One region of the Streptomyces sp. NBC_00029 genome, then DNA from elsewhere that is predicted to be linked to it. Evidence: riboswitches for the same ligand, from Rfam matches in the RefSeq annotation. Region 1 holds a riboswitch; the other holds the start of a gene.
The links. A riboswitch is a leader RNA that binds a small molecule or an ion and turns the genes downstream of it on or off. The one in region 1 is predicted to bind guanidine.
Positions count from the first base shown of each region.

Region 1 (4,436 bases):
TCACCACCCCCTGGCTGGACCCCTCGCGACCCCGACACCCCGCCCGGCGGACCGCATGACGTCCCGCAGCCGCGGGCGCACGACCGGGCCGGGCCCCGGCAGAGCCGGCCGGGGAAGAACGACCGGCGCAAGAGAACCGGCTGGCGCCGCCTCCTGCCCACCTGGCGCATGGTCCTGGGCGGTGTCCTGCTGGTCGCCCTGCTGCTCGGCGGCGCCCTCGTGGCCGGCTACCTGCTGGTCGACATCCCGCCGGCCAACGCCGCCGCCACCGCGCAATCGAACGTCTACCTCTACTCCGACGGCTCCCAGATCGCCCGCGACGGCGAGGTCAACCGCGTCAACGTGCCGCTCTCGCAGATCCCGCGGACCGTGCAGGAGGCCGTACTCGCCGCCGAGGACCGGGACTTCTACTCCGAACGGGCGGTGGATCCCAAGGCCATGATCCGTGCCGCCTGGAACACCGCGACCGGCAAGGGCACCCAGTCCGGTTCGACCATCACTCAGCAGTACGTCAAGAACTACTACTTGGGCCAGGAACAGACGATCAAGCGCAAGGTGAAGGAGTTCTTCATCGCGATCAAACTCGGTCGCGAGAAGTCGAAGAACTACATCCTCGAGGGGTATCTGAACACCAGCTACTTCGGCCGCAACGCCTACGGCATCCAGGCCGCCGCCCAGGCCTACTACGGCAAGGACGTCGGCAGGCTCACCACCGCCGAGGGCGCCTACCTCGCCACCCTCCTCAACTCCCCCAGCGCCTTCGACGTCGTCTCCCACCCCCAGAGCCGCCCCCGCGCGCTCGCCCGCTGGAACTACGTACTCGACGGCATGGTCAAGAAGGACTGGCTGCCCGCCGCCGAACGCGCGACGACCCGGTTCCCCGAGCCGGGCAAGGCCCGCGCGGCCGCCGGCCTGTCCGGCCAGCGCGGCTACCTCGTGGAAGCGATCAAGGACTACATCGTCGAGAACAAGATCCTCGACGACAAGACCCTCGCCGAGGGCGGCTACCGCATCACGTCCACCATCGACAAGCGCCGCCAGACCGCCTTCGTCGACGCCGTCGACGAACAGATGGTCGGCAGACTCGAACCCGAGACGCGCAAGGCGGACCGGCTGGTCCGGACCGGCGGCGTCTCCATCGAACCCACCACCGGCAAGGTCGTCGCCATGTACGGCGGCATCGACTACACCAAGCAGTACGTGAACAACGCGACCCGGCACGACTACCAGGTCGCCTCCACCTTCAAGCCGTTCGTCTTCGCCGCCGCCTCCGAGAACGACTCCCGCACCCAGGACGGCCGCCGGATCACCCCGAACACGATCTACAACGGCGACAACAAACGCCCGGTCGTCGGCGGCCGCATCCGCTTCGCCCCCGAGAACGAGGGCCAGGTCTCCTACGGCAACATCTCCGTCAACACCGCCACCGACCTCTCCGTCAACGCCGTCTACGCACAGATGGCCGTCGACGTCGGCACCGCCGAGGTCAAACAGACCGCCATCGACCTCGGCATCCCCGAGAACACCCCCAACTTCGTGACCGGCCCGGCCATGGCACTCGGCACCCTCCAGGCCAGCGTCCTGGACATGGCCCAGGCGTACGCCACCCTCGCCGACCACGGCCGCCGCACCCCCTACACCCTCGTGGAGAAGATCACCAAGGGCGACGACACCATCAACCTGCCCGAGCGCACCCCCACCCGGGCCATCAGCCGCGAAGCCGCCGACACCACCACGTCCATGCTGGTCAGCGTCGTGGACAACGGCACCGGTACGGCAGCCCTCGCCGCCGGCCACCCGGCCGCGGGCAAGACCGGCACCGGCGAACTGGACCGCTCGGCCTGGTTCGCGGCCTACACCCCGGAGCTGGTGACGGTGGTCTCGATGATGGGCCAGGACCCCGACACCGGAACCCTGCAGTCCCTCTACGGCGCCCTCGGCGAGTCCCGCATCGGCGGCGGCGGATACCCCGCCCGGATCTGGGCCGCCTACACCAAGACCGCCCTGGAGGGCACCGACCCCGTCGACTTCGACCTGGAACTCCAGCCCGGCGCCGCACAGCCCCCGCCGCCCCCCAGCCCGGAGTCCGAACCGCCGCAGGAAACGACGGGCGAACCCTCACCCAGCGCTCCGCAACGCCCGACCCGGCCCACGCCCTCGAACCCGACGGGCGGCCGCAACCAGGGCGGACAGAACAACGGCGGCCAGAACCAGGGCGGCCAGGACAACGGCGGCCGCACGAACTCGGGCCAGGACAACGGAGGCCAGGACAACGCGGGCACCACCCAGGGCGGCGACCAGGGCGGCACCACACAGGGCACACAAGGCACACAGGGCAGCGCCCAGGGAGGTACGGAGGGAAGCGACGGCGGCCCGGCGGAAGGCCTGCGCCCGCCGTCGGCGTTCCTCGAATAGCGGGCCGGCCGACCAGCGGGCCGGTCAGTGACCGGAGGTCGCCTTCAGCCCCACCACGGCGACCAGCAGCAGACAGATGAAGAAGATCCGGGCGGCGGTGACGGGCTCACCCAGCACCGCCATACCGAGCACGGCCGCACCGGCGGCGCCGATGCCCACCCACACCCCGTACGCCGTACCGATGGGCAGGGTCTTCGCGGCGTAGGACAGCAGCACCATGCTCGCGACGATCCCGGCGCCCGTGAACACACTGGGCCACAGCCGGGTGAAACCTTCGGTGAACTTCATGCCGATCGACCAGCCGACCTCGAGCAGACCGGCGACGAGAAGAAGAACCCATGCCATGACGGCACCTCCGAGACATCGAGCGATACGGGGTGCGTCGTCTTGTCGTACCCGGTACGGCGCGTCTCGTCGGGGTTCTCCCCCACCGTAGCAAAGGGCAGCAAAAAGGGCCGGTGACCTGGGCCACCAGCCCCTTCCCGCTTCTCTGCTCCCCCTGCTTCCCTGCTTCCCTGCTTCCCTGCTTCCCTGCTACAGGTACAGCCCGGTGGAGTCCTCCGACCCCTCCAGCCGCTCCGCGGCCACGGCGTGCAGGTCCCGCTCGCGCATCAGCACGTACGTCGCGCCCCGCACCTCGACCTCGGCACGGTCCTCGGGGTCGTACAGCACCCGGTCACCGGGCTCGACCGTCCGGACGTTCTGACCGACGGCGACCACCTCGGCCCAGGCCAGCCGCTTGCCCACCGCGGCCGTCGCAGGAATCAGGATGCCGCCGCCCGAGCGACGCTCGCCCTCCGGCAGGTCGGACTTCACGAGCACGCGGTCGTGCAGCATGCGAATGGGTAGCTTGTCGTGGGTGGTGTTCTCGCTCACGCCCCGAACCTACCTGTCCGTACCCGCTCCGTACCGCTCAGGGTCATCCGCGCCTACGGCGCGCCGACACCACGAGCAGGCCGACCACGCCCACCGCGACCAGGGCGACGGGCACGATCCGGTCGATGCGCGGAGCCCCGTCGTCGTCGCGCAGGCCGTCCCGCAGGTCCGTCACGATCCGGTTCACCGTGGCGAAGGCCCGCCCGGCGGTGTGGTCGACGGTCGAGGCGACCCGGGCCTTCGCATCCCCGATGATCGTCTTCGGGTGCATGCGCACGCCGATCTCGTCGAGCGTCTCGGCGAGCTGCTCGCGGCGGCGGACGATGTCCGCCTCGATCTGTGCGGGGGTCCTGGCTTCCGACACCGCGCTGCCTCCGTCGTCGTGGTCCTGTGGGGCGTAGTCCGCCATGAACAGTCTGTCAGCTTAGTCTCATGGCATACCGATCCCCTCCCGAGGAGCAGTCAAGATGAGCGAGCGACTCCAGCCGGGCGACACCGCCCCCGCCTTCACCCTGCCCGACGCGGACGGCAACGAGATCTCGCTCGCCGACCACAAGGGCCGCAAGGTGATCGTGTACTTCTACCCGTCCGCGCTGACGCCGGGCTGCACGAAGCAGGCCTGCGACTTCACGGACAACCTGTCCTTCCTGACGGGCCACGGCTACGACGTCATCGGCGTGTCCCCGGACAAGCCGGAGAAGCTGGCGAAGTTCCGCGAGAAGGAGGACCTGAAGGTCACCCTGGTCAGCGACCCGGAGAAGGAGACGCTGACGGCGTACGGGGCGTACGGCGAGAAGAAGCTGTACGGCAAGACGGTCACGGGCGTCATCCGCTCCACGGTGGTCGTCGACGAGCAGGGCAAGGTCGAGCACGCCTTCTACAACGTCAAGGCCACGGGCCACGTAGCCAAAATCATCAAGGACCTGGGCCTCTGACCCCCGCCCTCCCGTACGGAAGCGGCCCGCACCCCCACCGGTGCGGGCCGCTCCGCTTATCGGACGAAACAGCCCGTAACCGTCCGCCAACCGGTGCGTTACTCCGTACGAGAGCCGCACGCGCGGCCGAACAGAGCACGGAGAGGGGCGGGCATGCCGATCAGCCCGTACACGAAGGAACGCCTCGCGGAGGCGGCGCGTACGTCGCGC
Region 1 covers NZ_CP108292.1:3,670,068-3,674,503, forward strand. Annotated here, with positions in the region: gene OG753_RS17285 (transglycosylase domain-containing protein) at 1-2,415, shown strand, start outside; gene OG753_RS17290 (multidrug efflux SMR transporter) at 2,440-2,760, opposite strand; guanidine-III (ykkC-III) riboswitch at 2,792-2,863, opposite strand; gene OG753_RS17295 (co-chaperone GroES) at 2,950-3,291, opposite strand; gene OG753_RS17300 (DUF3618 domain-containing protein) at 3,335-3,655, opposite strand; gene bcp (thioredoxin-dependent thiol peroxidase) at 3,759-4,226, shown strand; gene OG753_RS17310 (HNH endonuclease signature motif containing protein) at 4,380-4,436, shown strand, end outside.

Region 2 (4,436 bases), 4.4 Mb from region 1:
TCCACGATGCTGCCGCTGTGCATCGTTACCAGGCACACTTTGCCCAGGCAGCCCGCGTCGTAGCCCATCGTGTAGCCGAACGACAGACGGTCCACGCTGAGCCCGCCGACCGCGGTACGGGAGATCCGCGCCCTGGTGTCGGCGGGGCGGCCGCCGATCTGCATGGGGGTGTACGCGGAGGACAGGAAAGCCTCCGTGGCCCCGAGGTCACCGCTCTCGAACAACAGGTGCGTCATCCGAGCCCTCCCTCACCGGTCTGCTCGGCGTGGCCTGCCGACGTCATTCGCCTGTCAGTATGCCGTGGCCCGGGCGGGAGGGGTGGGCCGAGGGGGTGCCCGGCGGGCCCTCACCGGGCGGGAGCGGTACGGGGGTTACAGCCGCCAGTACGCGCCGGCGCGGGAATCGACGTGCACCACGTGGCGTCCGACGCGCACCACGTGATGGTCCTGGCCGGACCAGGAGCCGCAGACGCCGTCGGCGTCGGCGTCGGGCAGAGGGGTCCAGATCTCCAGGAAGGTGGAGCCGTCCGGGTTCGTGCCCCGCTCGACGAGGTTCGCACCGTCCCACCGGAAGGTACCGGCGTCCTCGCCCGGCTCGCCAGTGAGGTGGTGGAAGTGCACCTGGGAGCCGTCGAAGGACGTCGTACCTGCGAAGCCGCGGCTGTCGGCGTAGTACGACCCGGCCTGCAGCCACACCACTTCGCGGTCCTCGGCGAGGGGTCCGCCGTTGCGGCTGATGCCGCGCCGCAGCCAGGCGCCGTGGTCGGGCACGCGGACGCCGGGCACGTCCGGGCCGTCCGGGCCGTCCGGGCCGTCCGGGAGGTCCGGGAGGTCCGGCCGGCGCCCGGCCGGCCCGGGCTCAGGCGCGGTCATCGGCGGCGGGCTCGTCCACGGCCAGGAGCGTCAGCGGCACGTTGCCGCGCACGGCCTGCGAGTACGGGCAGACCGCGTCGGCCCGGTGGAGCAGGGGCTGGAGGTCCGCCGCCCGCCACCCGGGCAGGCCGACGGTGAGGGTCACCGCGAGGCCGTAGCCGGCGGGTGTGTCCGTGGTGCCGAGCTCCACCTCGCAGGCCACCCGCGCGGCGGAGGCGTCCGCCCCGAACTCGGCGGCGACCTCCGCGAGCGCGGAGGTGAAGCAGGCGGCGAAACCGGCCGCGAACAGCTGCTCGGGGTTGGTGGTGCCGGGCACCTTCTTGCGCGGCGGGGCCAGGCGTACGTCCAGGCGTCCGTCGTCCGTGCGGACGGATCCGGTACGGCCCCCCGCGGCGTGTGCGGTCGTCCGGTACAGGCTGCGGGTGCGTGGCACGGTCATGGCGTTCGGCCCATCTTGCTCGACGAGGACACTGCCCGGGTACGGACAGCGGACGGCGCTGCTCGTGCAGCACCTCGCGCGTCGTCGTGCGTAACCGGGTACGGCGCATCTCGTCCGGGGCCTTGGACCGGCCGCCGGACAATCTAGCAACGAGGGCCGCGGTCCGGGGGCACCCCCCGCGGTGAAGTTCCTCACCCGGCCGCCTACCCGCCGGACCTGCGGGCGGCGGGTAGGCGGCCGGGTGGGTGCGTTGTGGCCGCGGCCCGCTTCCTAGACTCGACCCGTGGACGCGATGAGATGCACGTACTGCGATGCCGTCGGCCTGGAGCCGGGTTTTGTCGAGGACACGGGGGAGGGGGCCCGGGGGTACGCGCGCTGGATCGCCGGGCCGCTGGAACGCGGTCTGTTCGGCGGTGCCAAACGGCTGGGCAGGCCCCGGCGGCGCATCGAGGCGTACCGCTGCCCGCGCTGCTCCCACCTGGAGCTCTTTGCGACCGACCCCGTCTGAGGACGTCCTGGCCCGGCGGCGGCCCGGGGGTGGTCCGGGGGTGGGGCCGCGCTCTGCGCGCCCGTACGTGCGCCCGCGCGCCTCCGCACGCCCCCGCGGGAGGGGATGACCGCGGAGGGCCGCCCCCCGACGATGGCCGTCATCACCACGGTCCGGAACAACTCACTCGTCACGGGGGAACGATGGGACGACGCTGGCTGGTCACGGGATGCTCCTCCGGCCTCGGGCACGCGCTGGCCACGGCCGCGGCCCGGGCAGGGGACGAACTGGCTGTCACCGCCCGCAAGACCGCAGACCTGGAGGACCTCGCGGCCGCCTGGCCCGGCCGCATCGTCCCGGTGCCGCTCGAACTGCGGGACGCCGCCTCCTGCGAGGAGGCCGTCCGTAGCGCCGTCGACCGTCTCGGCGGCATCGACATCCTCGTCAACAACGCGGGCATCGGAATGTTCGGTGCGGTCGAGGAGGTCTCGGACACCGAACTGCGCGACCAGTTGGAGACCCTGGTCGTGGGCCCGTGGCGGCTCACCCGGCTCGTCCTGCCGCTGATGCGCGCCCAGGGCCACGGCCACATCGTCAACATCTCCTCCGTGGTCGGCCGGATCGCCTTCCCGGGCCTGGGTGCCTACGTCGCCGGGAAGCACGCCCTGGAAGGCATGAGCCAGACCCTGGCCGTCGAGGCGGCCCCGCACAACATCCGCGTCACGGTGGTGGAGCCGGGGATGTTCGCCACCCGCTACGGCACGTCCATGGCCCAGTCGCAGCGTCGGGTCCCGGCCTACGACGTGACGAACCGCGAGATGCTCGAGGGCGCCCGCGGTCTCGCGGAGAACCCGGAGACCGGGCGCCCCGAGGACTTCGCCGCGCGGGTCCTCGACATCGTCGCGGCCCAGGGACCCACGCCGTTGCGGATCCCCGTCGGCGACGACGCCTACGGCTACCTGGAGCTGGCCGAGGAGGCCTCCCGCGAGGAGTTCGCCGCGGCCCGGATCCTCGCGCAGGGCCCGCTCGTGCCCCAGCTCCCGCCCCCGCCGTCGGTCTGACGGCGGGGGCGGGCGGCCGCAGTCCGTCCCGCCGTCAGCGCGCGTGGTGCTGGATGCCCCGCTGCGGGGGTACCCGGTTCGACCGGGGAGTGCGCGAGCGGCGGTGCCCGGCCCGCTGTCGGCGGCCCGGGAAGGGGTTGCGCCGGACGGTGGCGCTGGGGGCCGCGATCAGAAGTCCGACAACTGCGAGGACCACGACGAGGATGAGCACGGTGCCGAGGGTCATGTTCCTGCCTTCCGTCGGGTATTGACTGCCTGTCACTACTTCTTGTTACCGAATTTCGGGCCGCTAAACACAGAGGGTTACCGGACGTGCCGTCATGGGGGCCTCAGCGGCCCGGGGCGGCACGGATCGTCAGGCCGTGGAGACGGCGCGGACGATGCATTTCCCAGCAGGCCAGGGCCGTGAGGGTGACGGGGGCTCCGAGGATGAACAGGGCCCTGGCGCCCGCCGGGACCTGGGGGTGGGCGCCGGTGATGACGTCCAGGAGGGCCATCCCCCACACCAGGACGCCGGCCAGCACCGGCGGCACCACCTCGTGGAAGTTCGGCGGTACGGAAGACGTGCACGAGGGACAGGACGATGCCGTAGAGGGCGATCCTTCCGGGCGGCCCGACGGCGTTGTAGGTGACCATCAGGCCCACCAGGGTGCCGAGTCCCGGCCCGGTCCGCCACCGCTGGAGCCTGCGGACCGCAGGTCGGTCACGAGGCCCGGGCGCGGGGGACGGTCACGAGGGACGGGCGCGACGGCGGAGCCGACGGGTCTCACCGCCGCCGCGGTACCCGTCGGCCGCCGTTCGGGCCTCGAGCGGCGCGCGAGCGGCTACTTGAGCGCCGAGAACGCCTTGGTGAAGGCCAGCGGTTCCTGGAGGATGGAACTGCACGTCGCATCCGCGTGGTTGACCGCACCGGCCGCGCACTGCTTGTCGCGCGTGGAGGACCACATGGCCAGCCGGCCGATTCCCTTCGACGCCGCGAAGCCCACGAGCTGCGTCGCGTCCTCCACCGTGAAGATCTCGCTCACGACGTCGTTGACGCCGATCATCGGGGTGACGGCCACGGCCTTCCACGCCGCAGCGTCGGAGAGCCCGAGCACGCCCTTGATCTGCGCCTGGGTGGCGGTCGCGGCCGAGATCGCGTACTGCCCCATGTCCCCGCTGTACGCGGGCCCGTAGTCCATCGCCATGATGTTGACCGCGTCGACCCGCACGCCGTTCTTCTTCGCGTCGGCCAGCAGGGCCACGCCCGGCTGGGTCAGGCCCTCGGGCATCACCGGCAGCGTGAAGGCGACGTCCAGACCCGGGTGGGACTTCTGCAGCCGGGCGATGGCCTGCGCGCGGCGGGCGTTGGCCGCGGTGTCGGGCAGGGCGGCGCCCTCGATGTCGAAGTCGACCTTGGTGAGCCGGTAGTGGTCGACGACCTTCCCGTACGCGGCGGTCAGGTCGTCCACGGTGGCGCAGTTCAGGGCCAGTTCGTGCCCGGCGGCCCCGCCGAACGACACCCGTACGTCGCCGCCCCTGGCGCGCAGCGCACCGGTCTGGGCGGCCACCTTGTCGTTCGCGAGATCCGTGACGCC
Region 2 covers NZ_CP108292.1:8,117,629-8,122,064, forward strand. Annotated here, with positions in the region: gene OG753_RS37315 (helix-turn-helix transcriptional regulator) at 1-236, opposite strand, end outside; gene OG753_RS37320 (hypothetical protein) at 372-872, opposite strand; gene OG753_RS37325 (Ohr family peroxiredoxin) at 859-1,311, opposite strand; guanidine-III (ykkC-III) riboswitch at 1,387-1,449, opposite strand; gene OG753_RS37330 (hypothetical protein) at 1,604-1,819, shown strand; gene OG753_RS37335 (SDR family oxidoreductase) at 2,002-2,859, shown strand; gene OG753_RS37340 (hypothetical protein) at 2,894-3,085, opposite strand; gene OG753_RS37345 (hypothetical protein) at 3,189-3,395, opposite strand; gene OG753_RS37350 (cellulose binding domain-containing protein) at 3,684-4,436, opposite strand, start outside.
Region 2: linked by a shared signal. The riboswitch ahead of OG753_RS37325 (Ohr family peroxiredoxin) and the one ahead of OG753_RS17290 (multidrug efflux SMR transporter) in region 1 are both predicted to bind guanidine.